3 regions of the Stenotrophomonas sp. S4 genome follow, and region 1 is predicted to be linked to each of the others. Evidence: predicted binding sites of a transcription regulator. Region 1 holds the regulator's gene; each other region holds the start of a gene.

The links. The regulator FliA, encoded in region 1, starts transcription of late flagellar genes. The targets are predictions, from matches to a motif close to TAAAGTTTNNCNNNCNNNGGCCGATAA.
Region 2: the regulator FliA is predicted to act here: its motif matches at 2,149-2,175, upstream of ACUZUJ_RS06285 (GGDEF domain-containing protein).
Region 3: the regulator FliA is predicted to act here: its motif matches at 2,432-2,458, upstream of ACUZUJ_RS06165 (methyl-accepting chemotaxis protein).

Annotation. Positions count from the first base shown of each region.
Region 1 covers NZ_CM196188.1:2,241,945-2,246,860, reverse strand. Annotated here, with positions in the region: gene flhA (flagellar biosynthesis protein FlhA) at 1-851, shown strand, start outside; gene flhF (flagellar biosynthesis GTPase FlhF) at 997-2,598, shown strand; gene ACUZUJ_RS10480 (MinD/ParA family ATP-binding protein) at 2,585-3,472, shown strand; gene ACUZUJ_RS10475 (RNA polymerase sigma factor FliA) at 3,469-4,212, shown strand; gene cheY (chemotaxis response regulator CheY) at 4,270-4,662, shown strand; gene ACUZUJ_RS10465 (protein phosphatase CheZ) at 4,662-4,916, shown strand, end outside.
Region 2 covers NZ_CM196188.1:1,367,448-1,372,363, forward strand. Annotated here, with positions in the region: gene ACUZUJ_RS06280 (MFS transporter) at 1-593, shown strand, start outside; gene ACUZUJ_RS06285 (GGDEF domain-containing protein) at 701-2,116, opposite strand; gene ACUZUJ_RS06290 (TonB-dependent siderophore receptor) at 2,403-4,652, shown strand; gene ACUZUJ_RS06295 (cation diffusion facilitator family transporter) at 4,833-4,916, shown strand, end outside.
Region 3 covers NZ_CM196188.1:1,342,303-1,347,218, forward strand. Annotated here, with positions in the region: gene ACUZUJ_RS06145 (hypothetical protein) at 1-421, shown strand, start outside; gene ACUZUJ_RS06150 (DUF2628 domain-containing protein) at 558-1,433, shown strand; gene ACUZUJ_RS06155 (hypothetical protein) at 1,489-1,743, shown strand; gene ACUZUJ_RS06160 (hypothetical protein) at 1,887-2,279, shown strand; gene ACUZUJ_RS06165 (methyl-accepting chemotaxis protein) at 2,490-4,712, shown strand; gene ACUZUJ_RS06170 (glycine zipper 2TM domain-containing protein) at 4,879-4,916, shown strand, end outside.

The DNA.
Region 1 (4,916 bases):
ACAACCTGGAACTGCCGGCCAACGGCTACCGCGTGCTGGTGCACGGCGTGCCGGTGGCCACCGCCGAGATCCATCCTGATCGCGAACTGGCGCTGGACCCGGGCAGTGCGCTCGGCGCGCTGGAAGGCATCGCCGGCAAGGACCCCGCGTTCGGCCTGGATGCCACCTGGATCCAGCCGCACCAGCGCGCCCAGGCCGAAACGCTGGGCTACACCGTGGTCGATCCGGCCACTGTGGTCGCCACCCATCTGTCGCACCTGATCCGCGAGCACGCGCCGGAACTGCTCGGCCACGAAGAAGTGCAGCACCTGCTGGCCAACCTGGCCAAGAGCGCGCCGAAGCTCGTCGAAGATCTGACGCCGAAGGCGCTGCCGCTGTCGGCAGTGGTGCGCGTGCTGCAGAACCTGCTGGTCGAGCGCATTCCGATCCGCCAGCTGCGCAAGATCGCCGAAGCACTGGTCGAACACGCGCCCAGCAGCCAGGACCCGGCCGTGCTGACCGCCGCCGTGCGCACCGCGCTGGGCCGCTTCATCGTGCAGGAGATCGCCGGAATGTCGGCGGAGCTGCCGGTGTTCACCCTCAACCCGCAATTGGAACGTGTCTTGCAGGAGTCCACGCAGGGCAACGGCGCCGCGCTGGAACCCGGACTCGCTGAGCGACTGCACCAGAGCCTGGCCGAATGTGTCAGCAAGCAGGAAGCCCGCAACGAGCCCGCGGTCGTGCTGGTACCTGGCCCGGTGCGCGCCGCGCTGGCCCGCCTGGTCCGCCACAGCGTTCCGTCGCTGTCGGTCCTGGCCTACAGCGAGGTGCCGGAGGACAAGCGCCTGAAGCTGGTCGGAACGATCAGCTGACGCCGCCCTCCGATGCGCCAGAAAACAGACACCACTTTCGAACCAACGCAACAGACAGATACCAAGGGGAACCCGCACCGTGCAGACCACCGACCACCCGAGTTCTCCGACCGCCACCCCGCCGTCTTCGTCCCGTGACCACAGCATGAAAATCAAACGATTCGTCGCCGCCGACATGCGCTCGGCCATGAACCTGGTGCGCAAGGAACATGGTCCTGACGCCGTGATCCTGTCCAACCGCCGGATCGAGGAAGGTATCGAGATCGTCGCCGCCGCCAACTACGACGAGAGCGCCGTGCAGCGTGCACTGGAAGCCTCGCGCCGTGATGTCGCACCGCCGCCGGCCCCCAAGCCGCGCACCGCCGCCGACGCGGTGATCGCCGCCGTCACCCGCCGCCGCAGCAGCACCCCGGCGCCGGAACCGGTCGCCGCCACCACCTCGGCCGTCGCCGCCCTCGCCCGCGCCGCCGTCGGCGCCACCGGCCGCACCCTGGACAGCGCCGACGAGATCGTGCCGACCCGCGGCAGCACCGGCTTCGCCGCCACCCTGGCGCGTGCCGCCGTCAACGAACCGGCGCTGCCGGACCAGATCTTCGCCCCGTTCGCCGAAGCCATCGTCGCACCGGCCAACCGCGCCCGCTTCCAGATCGACCCGCCGCATGAGACGCATCACGAAAGCGCGGCGCCGGCCGTGCAGCCGCCGCCGCTGCCGACCGCTGTCGTGACCGATGCACAGCCAGATATCGCCGCCAGCGAACCGGCAGCGGTCGAAGCCGTCGTCGAGGCCAGCCCGGCCCCGATGCTGGCCCCGGCACCGACGCTGACCGTGGTCGCCCAGGACGACGCCGAGATCCGCCAGCTGCGCCAGGAAGTGGCCGGCATGCGCCAGGTGATCGAGCGCGAGATGAACCGCTTCAACGACGAGCGCCTGCGTGGCTGTCCGGTGCGCGCCACCGCGCTGGACCTGATGGACGAATACGGCTTCGATGCCGGCCTGGCCCGCGACGTGGCCATGCAGATCCCGCTGGAGACCGAGGCCCACCGCGGCCGCGGCCTGATGCTGGGGCTGATCTCGCGCAAGCTGCCGATCGCCCCGGTCGACCCGCTGGAAGAAGGTGGTGTGATCGCCCTGGTCGGCCCGACCGGCGCCGGCAAGACCACCACCATCGCCAAGCTGGCCTCGCGCTTCGCCGAGAAGCACGCGCCGCGCGACGTCGCCCTGGTCACCACCGACACCACCCGCATCGGCGCCCGTGAGCAGCTGTATGGCTACGGCCGCCAGCTCGGCATCGCCGTGCACGAGGCCAACAGCGGCACCGACCTGGACCAGCTGCTGGAACGCCTGAAGGACTACAAGCTGGTGCTGATCGACACCGCCGGACTAGGCCCGCGCGACCGTGCGCTGGCCGCCCAGCTGCAGTGGCTGCGGGCCGCGCGCCAGGTGCGCACCCTGCTGGTGCTGCCGGCCAACACCAGCTTCGGCGACATGGACGAGGTGGTGCGCCGCTTCGGTGCGGCCAACCTGCAGGGCCTGGTGCTGAGCAAGCTGGACGAGACCGGCCGCTTCGGCAACGCCCTGTCGGTGGCCGTGGACCACGCCCTGCCGATCACCTGGGTGACCGATGGCCAGGACGTCCCGGAGGACCTGCACCGGGCCAGTGCGGCCAATCTTGTACTTCGCCTTGAAGATTTGCGCCGAGCGGCCGATATGCCCTGCAACCCGGAGTTGAACCATGCCGTCGCGTGAGTACGCCAAGCTGACCAAGACCTTCCCGCTGTCGGCCACCCGCAGCGAGCCGCTCGGCCCTGTGCGCACCATTGCCGTGACCGGCGGCAAGGGCGGCGTGGGCAAGACGAATGTGTCCGCCAACCTGGCCGTGGCGCTGGCCGGCATGGGCAAGCGCACGCTGCTGCTGGACGCCGACCTCGGCCTGGCCAACATCGACGTGATCCTGGGGCTGAACCCCACCTTTACGCTGGCCGACCTGGTTGCTGGCCGCTGCTCGCTGGACGACGTCATCGTCGAAGGCCCGAACGGCGTGCTGGTGGTCCCGGCCGCATCCGGCCGCCGGCACATGGCCGAGCTGGCCCCGGCCGAGCATGTCGGCCTGGTCAACGTGTTCTCCGAACTGGAACGCGAGCTGGACATCATGGTGGTCGATACCGCCGCCGGCATCACCGACGGCGTGCTGACCTTCTGCCAGGCCGCGCAGGACACCGTGGTGGTGGTCTGCGATGAGCCGGCTTCGATCACCGACGCCTACGCACTGATCAAGGTACTGTCGCGCGAGCGCGGCGTGGACCGCATCCAGGTGGTGGCCAACATGGTGCGCGACCCGAACGAGGGCCGCGTGCTGTACGAGAAGCTGACCCGCGTCTGCGAGAAGTTCCTCGCCGATGTCTCGCTGAACTACCTCGGCTGCGTACCGCAGGATGACTGGCTGCGCCTGTCGGTGCAGCGCCAGCAGCCGGTGGTGAAGGCCTATCCGTCCAGTCCTTCGGCGCTGGCGATCACCGAGATCGCGCGCCGCACCGCACGCTGGCAGGCACCGACCGAACCGCGTGGCGGTGTCGAGTTCTTCCTCGAACGCATTCTCAAGCAGCGCGGGGTGGCCGCATGAAAGGCGCAGCCCAGTACAAGGAAGTCCAGCGCTCGGCGGCCAACGAGGTCATCGCCCAGCACTCGGACCTGGTGCGGCGCATCGCCCACCACCTGGCCGCGCGCCTGCCGGCCAGCGTCGAAGTCGATGATCTGATCCAAGCCGGCATGATGGGCCTGATCGAAGCCTCGCGCAGCTATGACGCCGACCAGGGCGCGTCGTTCGAGACCTATGCCTCGATCCGCATCCGCGGCTCGATGATCGACGAGATCCGCCGTGGCGACTGGGTGCCGCGCTCGGTGCACCGCCGTGCCCGCGATGCCGCCGCCACCATCCGCCGCCTGGAACAGAGCACCGGCCGTGCCGCCAGCGCCACCGAAGTGGCCGCCGCGATGGAGATGCCGCTGCCCGAATACCTGCGGCTGATGGAAGACGCCGCACGTGGCCAGGTGCTGAGCCTGGAGTCGCGCATCGAAGACCAGGGCGAACTGGACACCGTCGCCCAGGGTGGCCCGACCCCGCAGCAGGTGCTGGAGCGCGGCGAGTTCGGCCGCGAGCTGGGCAAGGCCATCGGCCACCTGCCCGAGCGCGAACAACTGGTGCTCTCGCTCTACTACGAGCAGGAGCTGAACCTGAAGGAGATCGGCGCGGTGCTCGGCGTGAGCGAATCGCGGGTCTGCCAGATCCACGGCCAGGCCGTGCTGCGCCTGCGCGGCCGGCTGAAGATATTCGAGGCCGTCGACGCCGGCCTGGAAGAATGAACATCCCCGAGGCGGCTGCCCCCGGCCGCCCGGAATGAACAACAAAGGAACTCTGCTTTGAACAAGAACATGCGCATCCTGATCGTCGACGACTTCTCGACCATGCGTCGAATCGTCAAGAACCTGCTGGGCGATCTGGGCTTCACCAACACCGCCGAAGCCGAGGACGGGCATGCCGCGCTGTCGCTGCTGCAGAGCCAGCCGTTCGATTTCGTCGTCACCGACTGGAACATGCCGGTGATGACCGGCATCGAACTGCTCAAGGCGATCCGTGCCGATGCCAAGCTGAAGACCCTGCCGGTACTGATGGTCACCGCCGAAGCCAAGCGCGAGCAGATCATTGAAGCGGCCCAGAACGGCGTGAATGGTTACATCATCAAGCCGTTCACCGCGCAGACGCTTGAAGAAAAGCTCGGCAAGATCTTCGAACGCCTGGCGGCCAGCGCCTGATGGATACCACGGTCGACAAGAACGCCCTCGCCCTGCGCCTGCAGGAAGCCCTGGACGCACTGGAGTCCGGTGACGAAGCCGCGTGGCGGCAACGCATCGACGGACTGGTCGCGCTGCGCACGCAGCCGATGATGAGCGGCCTTTCGCGGCTCGCCCGCGAGCTGGGGCAGGCCCTGGGTGAACTGCCGACCGTGCCCAGCGAAGCCGGCGAACTGGACGATGCCTGCGCACGCCTGGACCACGTGGTGGCGATG
Region 2 (4,916 bases), 870 kb from region 1:
GGGACCGCAGTCTGCGCGAGCGTGGGCCGCTGGCGTTGCTGCTGTTTGCTGGCCTCAACGTGTTCTGGGCGGCGGTGCCGATGCCCTTGTCGGCGCCTCCGCTGCAGTGGTCCACCGCGGCCATCGGTGCGCTCGGCCTGGCCGGCGTAGTGGGCGCATTGATGGCGGCGCGGGTTGGGCACTGGATGGACCGCGGTTTCGCCGATCGGGTCAGTCTTGGCGCGTTGCTGCTGATGCTGGCCGCGTGGTGGCCGCTGCTGGGCCTGCCGCAGTCGCTGTCGTTGCTGCTGTTGGGCGTGATCGCGCTCGACCTCGGTGGGCAGGCACTGCACGTATCGAACCAGGCGCTGCTGCTGCGTGCACCGGCAGAACAGCATGGGCGCCTGGTGGCGCTGTACATGCTGTTCTATGCGGTGGGCAGTGGTGCCGGTGCGGCTGCCGGGCCCTGGATGCAGGCCCGGCATGGCTGGCCTGCCGTGTGCCTGCTGGGTGCAGGCATCGCGTTGCTGGCATTGCTGTGGTGGGCCGCGTGGCGGGTGGTGGCGATGAAAGCAGCGGCTGGCTCCCGTATCGGTAGTGCCGGCTGTCGGTAGAGGCGACTGTTGGTCGACTGCACTTCCCGCGGATCGCGAAAAGCCCGCGCTGCGCGCGATAGTCGACTGGCAGTCGACTCTACCCCTCGGTTACCGTCCGCGCTGGATTACCGTTGCAGCGCGCGCCGTCCCGGGGCTTCCTGCAGGTCCGCACTGGCCACCACCACGCGGTTGCGGCCACTGCGCTTGGCCTCGTACATCGCTGCGTCGGCACGTGCCATCAGCCGTTCGTAGTCCGGGTGGCCGTCATGGCCGGCCACACCGATGCTGGCGGTCAGTGACAGTACCTGGCCATTGGCCAGTGCCACCGGCGAGTGTGCGATCTGCCGGCGCAGGCTCTCAGCGATCACCGAGGCCTGCGACTCGCTGGCCGCGACCAGCACCACCACGAATTCCTCGCCGCCATAGCGGAACAGGTAGTCGCTGCCGCGCGTGAGCTGGCCGAGCAGGCCGGCGACGTGCTGCAACGCGCGGTCGCCGGCATCGTGGCCGTGGCCGTCGTTGATCGCCTTGAAGTGATCCAGGTCGAGCAGCAGCAGCGAGAACGGCGTGCGGTTGCGCGTGGCCAGTTCGATCTCCCGGCGCAGCACGGTAGGCAGGAAGCGGCGGTTGAGCAGGTTGGTCAGGGCATCGCTGCCGGCATCCAGTTCACCGATGCGCTCGAACAGCAGCGTCATCAGCGTGCGGATGGCGGCCAGGTCCTCGCGGATGGCCGGCAGCACCGCCAGTCGCTGTGGTGGAGCATCGTGGCTTGCCCGCTGCAGGTTGCTGTCGATGCGGGCCATCAGCTGGCCGACCTGCTGGGTCTCGCTGCTCTCGCCGAAGCTGGGGATGCCCTTGTGGGTGAACCACAGGCCGAACTCCGATGTGGCCAGGCTGGCGCTGTCGCTGGCCTGCACATGACCGGCCAACGCGTAGAGCAGGGCGTTCTCCCAGTCCAGCAGCAGTGCGCGCTGGCGCTCGCGTTCGGTGCCGACGTTCTGCACCAGCGAGAACAGCCGGTACGCAGCATCGGCACGGGTCGAGCGCTCGCGGGCGTGGGTGTAGGCCAGGGTCATGCCTTCCATGGCGATGTCCATGATCGCGCTGAGGCAGTCGATGGCGGCGAACGCGGTGGCGCTGTCGGGCGCATCATCGCGCAGGCGCACGAACAGCTCGTGCTTGAGCACGCGTGCGCCACGGGTCACCAGATCGACCGGAATGCCGACCCGGGCATGCACATCGCCGATCACCCGCTGCGAGGCGACGGTGGCGGCAATGCCGTCGGCATCGGTGGTCAGCAGCTGCACCAGCCAGCGCTGCATGGCTGGCTGCAGGCGCTGCTTGACCTGATCGTGGGACAGGAAGCGGCGTGCACGTCCGTCCTGCAGCAGTACTTCGTAGAAGCGTTGGGCCAGCGCCGGCGGGGCATCGGCGGCGGCGGCGTGCAGCAGCGCGGTGGCGGCAGGGCCGGCCTGTTGCAGGCAGTGTTGCCAGGCCTCGGCCAGCGGCTGGCTGGCATCGTCCAATTGGGGTGGTTCCACGTCGATCTCTGACTGCGTACGGCAAACCACGGGTATCGGCCGCGGCGGCATACGGTTGATGGCGGGTTAGCCGGTCAGTTTACGCGCGGTGCAGGGTTGCACAGTGCGCAAAGCACATCGGCGTCGCTGCGGCAATGAGTGAACGCATTTGAGAATCACTCGCATTGATGGGAGAATGCGCGCACGGATCGGACCGCAGGCGACTGCAGGACTGTTCCGCCTCCCCCTCGTCGTTGCCTCAAGCCCTTTGCCAGAGGCCCCGTTGCCCTGCCAGAAGGTCCAGATCATGTCTCCTGCCGTTGTCCTTTCGCCGCGCCCGCTGGCGCTCGCTGTTGCCGCCCTGCTGGCGGGTAGCGCCCTGACCGCCCAGGCTGAAACCGACGCCACCGATATCGACACGGTGCATGTCACCGCCTCGCAGATCGCCCGCCAGGCGTTGGGCACTTCGACCATCACCGCCGAGGACATCGCCAAGCGCCCGCCGGCCAACGACATCGCCGAACTGCTGCGCACCATGCCGGGCGTCAACCTCACCGGCAACAGCGCCTCGGGCCAGTACGGCAACAACCGCCAGATCGACCTGCGCGGCATGGGCCCGGAGAACACGCTGATCCTGGTCGATGGCAAGCGCATCGGTGCGCGTGACGCCGTGCGCATGGGCCGCAGCGGTGAGCGCAATACGCGCGGCGATACCAACTGGGTGCCGGCGGAAATGATCGAACGCATCGAGGTGCTGCGCGGCCCGGCGGCGGCGCGCTATGGCTCCGGTGCATCCGGCGGCGTGGTCAACATCATCACCAAGCGCCCGACCGGCGACCTGACCGGCGCGGTCGATCTGTACGGACTGGTGCCCGAACACAGCGCCGAAGGCGGCAGCGAGCGCGTCGGCCTGCAGCTCAGTGGGCCGATGACCGACACCCTGTCGTTCCGCCTGTACGGCAACCTCAACAAGACCGACGCGGACTCGCTGGACCTCAACCGCCAGTACGCGACCAACCCGAACGCGGTGCCGCCGGCTGGCCGCGAGGGCGTCAAGAACCGCGACGTCAACGCGTTGCTGCGCTGGGACATCACCGCCGACCAGGTGGTGGAGTTCGAAGCCGGCACCAGCCGCCAGGGCAACATCTACGCCGGTGACCGCGCCGTCAGCACCACCGGCACCTCGACCGGCATCGACCTGGCCGCCCTGGCCGAGGGCAAGGCGGAAACCAACCGCATGTACCGCAATACCGGCGCGATCACCCATCGCGGACGCTGGGGCGATGTGACATCGCGGGTGACGGCCGCAGTGGAAGCGGTGAACAACTCGCGCATCAATGAAGGCCTGGCCGGTGGCCCGGAAGGCAGCTTCAACGGCACCGACTGGTCGACCTCGCGCCTGCGCAACTACCAGCTGGATGGCGAAGTGAGCTTCCCGACCACGCTGGGTGGCGCCGAGAACATCTGGACGTTGGGCTTTGAATACCTGGACAGCCGCCTGACCGACCCGTATTCGATGAGCCAGTCCAGCAGCAGCGGCGGCGGCTTCCCGGGGCTGTCGGCCGACCGTGCGCGCGGCAAGGCCGATGCGCAGACCACCGCCGTATTCGTGGAAGACAACATCTACCTGGGTGAGCGCTGGATCGTTACCCCGGGGCTGCGCTTCGACCACCACAGCCAGTTCGGCAACAACACCAGCCCCAGCCTCAATGCGCAGTTCCGCATCAACAGCGACTGGGTGGTGAAGGGCGGCATCGCGCGTGCGTTCAAGGCGCCGAACCTGTACCAGTCGAACCCGGACTACTTGTACTACACCCGTGGCAATGGCTGCCCGAATGCACTGCCGAGCCTGGGGGCCGGCTGCTACATGCGCGGCAATGCGGACCTGAAGGCCGAAACCAGCATCAACAAGGAACTGGGCATCGAGTGGGCGCCGCAGAGCGGCTGGCAGGCGTCGCTGACCTACTTCCACAACGACTACAAGGACAAGATCCAGGCCGGCTACGACCAGATCGGCCTGACCGCCGATGGCCGCGGCCGCATCTTCCGCTGGGAGAACGCGCCGAAGGCGATCGTGCAGGGGCTTGAAGGCAACCTGGTGATTCCGCTGCTGGGCGAGCAGGGCAGCCGCCTGAAGTGGAGCAACAACTTCACGTACATGGTGGAGAACGAGAACAAGAGCACCGGCCAGCCGCTGTCAGTGATCCCGAAGTACACGATCAACACGATGCTGGACTGGCAGGCCACCGACAAGCTGTCGGTGCTGCTGACCGGCACCTTCTACGGCAAGCAGAAGCCGGCCACCACCAACATCAACAACGATCCGCGCTGCACCGGCAGCTGCGATGCGTCGATCGCACTGCAGGACCGCGGCGCCTACAACATCTGGGGCGTGAGCGCGCGCTACAAGGTGACCGAGACGGTCAGCTTCGGCTTCGGCGTGAACAACCTGGCCGACAAGCGCCTGTTCCGCGAGGCCAACAGCAGCGATGCCGGCGCGGCGACCTACAACGAGCCGGGCCGCGCGTACTGGGCCAGCCTGCGCTTCGGGTTCTGACCGCACGCGGACGTCGGTCCGCTGCGTTCGCCAGGCGCGGCCTGGCGCTGCCGGCCACGCTCCGGTAGCGCCGGGCCATGCCCGGTGAGGGACCGCGTGGCCTGCAATGTTATAAACACCGTAATAGTCTCCCCCGCCAGCACGGCGTAGCCTGCACCGCATCGCAAAGGAGCTGTTGCCATGGGCCACGACCACGATCACCTGCCATCCGAGATCCGTCACGAGAAACCCTTGTGGTGGGCACTCGGCCTGACCTCCACCTTC
Region 3 (4,916 bases), 900 kb from region 1:
GGATGAAGAATTTCTTGAGGTAAATGACATTGATTGGTTTGCGGTTGGTGCTGATGGGTGTGTTTGTCATTTTGCTACGGGAGGGCGTGGTGTCGTTCCGAGCCAGGTTGCGTCGTCCATCGAGAGCTGGCAATTGGCGTGTGACTATATTTACTCGCTTCCTGTTTGCTCGGGCGTCATCGTGGTTGAAGAGAGTTTGCCTGATTTCAGTGGACTCGCTCAGCGCGAGGCCTATCTTCGCTCTTTCCTTGAAATGGCGAGTCGCGGGATTTTTAGCCATGACGTAAGTGGGGATGGTTATCGCCTTATCGCCAAGCCGGAGCTTGCGATTCGCGAAGACGACCTCCCCGAGCGTGTTCGAAATCATATTCCAAAGATCGCCATCGGTTCGGGCGATGATCTGCTTCATTTGATGCGCTGAATGCGGCTTTTGTGGGAGTGTGTGAAACGGGTAGTCGATGCAGGGCCAGGCAATTGATCGGCTACCCGGTTGCCCCGCCAGAATAGTCAACCCTTTGAATAAGTATCAGCGTTTTTTGAATGAAGAATCAGAACGAATGAAGATCGAGCCCGCTTTTAGTCGCGCTGAAATTGGTGTGGAGCGAGACGCAGACTCGGCCGCTGACGAGCCAAGTGAAAAGAGTGCACTGGAGATTTTGGTTAGGGACCGGTTCTCTACTTATTGCCGTTTCTGGAGCCTGGACGACGCTGCCGGAAGGGCGCCAAGGCGATGGAACTGGCCGGCATTCCTGTTCTCGTCACTCTGGTTCTTCTTCCGGCGCATGCATGCGTGGGGAGCGATCTGGTTCATCCTTTCGCCGTTGATGATGACCGCCTTCGTACTGATGGGGCTGCCGTGGTTGTCTTTGCTTTCTTTCGTGGTGTTTCGCGTGCTTGCTGGAATCCTGGCGAATCCGCTGTACCTGGCGCACTGTCGAAGGATTGTCCGCAAGGTTGATGCCGAGCATCGCGGGGCACATCGGCGGCACCTTGAACTGCAGAAGGCTGGCGGTGTCAGCTACACAGCTCTGGTGATCGCCTTGGCGGTAACGGCCTCACAGAACACCCTGATCAATCTGATCGTCCGTTCGCTATCAGAGCCAACGCCCACGCAGTCTGCTGTGTACGTGGCGGCGAACCCGCCGGATCTGCCGGACCCGCAGATAGAGGAAGCAGAGCGGGGGGCGTACCAGGAGCAAATGCGTGCAATCGCAATGACGGCGTGGCCAGCGGGCGTTCCAACCGAGGGCAATGCCTGCATTGTCGAGTTGCGTTTGGCGCCACCAGGTCAAGTGCTGGAGGCCAATGTCCTGGAGCCGTGTACGTTGAACGACGCCCAACGCGAGATGATGCTGGGTGAAATCAGGCGCACGGACTTCACGATCGAGGGGAAGATGCGGTTCTTCAACCGGCATACCCTCATTGGATTGTGATCGCTGACATCCGGCGAGAGTCGCTCTGGAAATGGGGCATGCAGGGAGATTATTGGTGAAAGAACAGCTCTTGACGATCGAGGAAGCCTACATGGCGATGTTCTACTTCCTCCAGATCGACTATTCCCGCGGCCCCAGCGATGAGATCGGGGGGCTGCTGGGTTCACTTGGCTGGAGTCTTAAGGAGGATCGAAGCCCCACGGATCCAGGTGCGTGGGAGGACTGGTTGGACGCGGTGAGAGCGTCCATGGGGAACAGCGAGGAGGGCATAAAGGATATGGGTGCTACCTACACTGATCTGAAGCGGTAGCCGGATTATTGCGAGCTCCCATGGGTGAGGTGGGCAGGGGCAGTCCGTATGAATCAGGAATTCTTCAGGACAGAAATGAAGCCGAAGACGAAAGCGGCCATGCCGAGTCATGAAGCTGTTGGCTTCAGAATGATGGTTCGATAATGAGCATTTCGCTGTTTCTGGAAGTCGAAGCCGGTGCCGACCTGGGCGCCGTACTGCACGCCCTGGATTCAATCCAGGCCGAGCACTCCGACGGTGCTGACGGTTTGCATGGATATCTTCCAGTGTCCAACACCGGCTTCGGGTTCGGCATCGTCGACCCGCCGGAGGCGCTCGTAGCGGAAGGGATTGAAGCCGAGTGGCAGGTGGGCCTGCTCGGCTCGTTTCATTTCCGCGCGAGCGGGTTTGAAAGCACCTGGGAGGAAATCTGCCGCTTCACAAAGCGCTACGCCGCGACGTGTGGGTTTCGATTTGTGCTCTCGTTCCAGTTCGAGAGCGTCTATGCGGCAAGGCTCGGAAAGGATCTGGTCTTCCCGGGGCCTGCTGCACCGTAATGCCGGATAGCGGGGGGGCAGTCCCCGGCCTGATCCCATTCGCGCTACCCGTGGCGATATACCTTATGGATATAACGCCTTCATGGGTCGTCTGATTTCACATCTGTCTGCACAGTTCCAGAGTTTTGGATCGATATAATAATATCGACCCATAAAGTTTCCCCTGCCTGCGCCGCCATCGATCGTACGGCCATGATCAAGGGAATTGAGATGCTCGCCTTACGCAACCTCCGAGTGGGATCCCGGCTGGGTGCCGGGTTTGGACTGCTGCTGCTGTTCATCGTGGCCATCGTCGGCCTGGTGCTGTACGGGAATCACCTGAAGTCCGCCCAGTTCGAGAAAGTGGTGGACGTCAACATGGTGAAGATGCGGCTGTTGAACGACATGCTGGATACCAACAACGCAGTGTTGATGCACCGCCGGCTGATGGTGATCAAGCGTGGCGAGGATTTCGACAAGGATTATCAGAAGGCGCAGGAGCTGTCGCGGACCTACGACGGTATCTGGGCCAAATACATCAGGATTCCACGCGACGCCACCGGCGATGCCCTGGTTGCGAAGATCGACGCGGCACGCAAGGCGACCGATGCCTCCACCCAGCATCTTCACGAGCGCATGAAGGCGGGTGATTTCGACGGCGCGGCCAAGGAACTGCTCGCCGAGCATGGGCTGGCAACCGCATGGAACGAGGCCATCTCGACATTGCTGCGGCATCAGGAAGCGCTGACCGCGCGCAGCCGAGAGGAATACCGCGCCACGGAAGCGTGGACGGGAACCCTGTCCATCGCCTTCGGTGTGCTCAGCCTGATTCTCGGCGCACTGGCCGCGTGGGCCATCACCCGCAGCCTGACCCGTCCGCTGGAAGGGGCGGTGAAGCTGGCCGATGGCATCGCCAACGGGCGGCTGGACAGCAGCATCGACGCCTCCGGCAATGATGAGGTAAGCCAGTTGCTCCGGTCGATGCAGCGCATGCAGGCGCAGCTGCAGTCGGTGATGGCGGCGCAGGGTGAGCTGGCGCGCCAGCACGATGCGGGCAGCCTCAGCTACCGCATGGACGAGAGTGCCTTTCCCGGCGACTACGGGCGCATGGTGCATGAGACCAATGCGCTGGTCGGCTCGCACGTGCAGGTGCAGAACCGGTTGATCGAGGTGATGAAGCACTACGCCCGTGGCGACCTGTCGGTGGACATGGATCCGCTGCCGGGCGAGAAGGCGGCGATCACCCAGGCCATGGACGAGACCAAGACCAGCCTGTCGGCGATCAACAGCGAGATCCGCCGGCTGGCGACGGCAGCGGCGGCGGGCGATTTCAGCCTGCGCGGCGATGAAGATCGCTTCGCCTATGATTTCCGCGACATGGTGACCGGGCTCAATCGCCTGATGCAGACCACCGACGAGAACCTGGTGCAGGTGTCGACCCTGCTGCAGGCGATCTCGCGCGGAGACCTGACCGTGCGCATGCAGGGCGACTTCCATGGCGTGTTCGCCCGCATGCGTGATGACTGCAATGCCACCGTCGACCAGCTCAAGCAGATTGTCGGCCGCATCCAGTCCAGCGCGTCCAGCATCAACCTGGCGGCAGGCGAGATCGCCTCGGGCAACACCGATCTGTCGCGGCGCACCGAGCAGCAGGCGGCGAACCTGGAAGAGACGGCTGCGTCGATGGAGGAGCTGACCTCTACCGTGAAGCAGAACGCCGAGCATGCCCGCCAGGCCAACCAGCTTGCCATCGGCGCGCACGGTGTCGCCTCGCAGGGCGGCGAGGTGGTCGGACAGGTGGTCACCACGATGTCGGCCATCGAAGCCTCGTCGAAGAAGATCGCCGAGATCATCTCGGTCATCGACGGTATCGCCTTCCAGACCAACATCCTGGCGTTGAACGCGGCGGTGGAAGCTGCGCGCGCCGGCGAGCAGGGCAGGGGCTTTGCGGTGGTGGCCAGTGAGGTGCGCACGTTGGCCCAGCGCTCGGCCGGTGCGGCCAAGGAGATCAAGGGCCTGATCGAGGATTCGGTCGGCAAGGTCGCCGATGGATCGGCGCTGGTTCGCCAGGCTGGCACCACGATGGGCGAGATCGTGGCGTCGGTGCAGCGCGTGACCGACATCATGGCCGATATCTCCGCCGCCTCGCAGGAGCAGAGCTCGGGCATCGAACAGGTGAACCAGGCGGTGGTGCAGATGGACGAGACCACGCAGCAGAATGCGGCACTGGTGGAAGAGGCCAGTGCAGCGGCACGCTCGATGGAAGAGCAGGCCAACCTGCTGGCCGAGGCGGTTTCGGTGTTCCGCACGGGTGCGGCGACGGCGGCGGCGGTGGCACGCCCTGCATTGGCAGCGGTAGCTGCGACGGTCACTCCAGTGCGTCGGCCCGCTGCGCTTTCACCCCGCATCGAACCGACACTGGCGGCCAACGCCGGTGGCTGGGAAGAGTTCTAGCAAGGCAGCACGCCGGTAGGGAGACGGCGCCCATCACGATGGCTGATCGTGATGGGCGCGGATTTTCTTCCTGAACGCGCGATGGCCGATGAGGTGGCGGACACGCGCATTTCACTTCCGGTTGCCAACCGCGGGAGGACACTTGCGCCATACCGGAACTCAGGAGATGGCCATGAAGACCTCGACCCGACTGCTTGTGCTGGG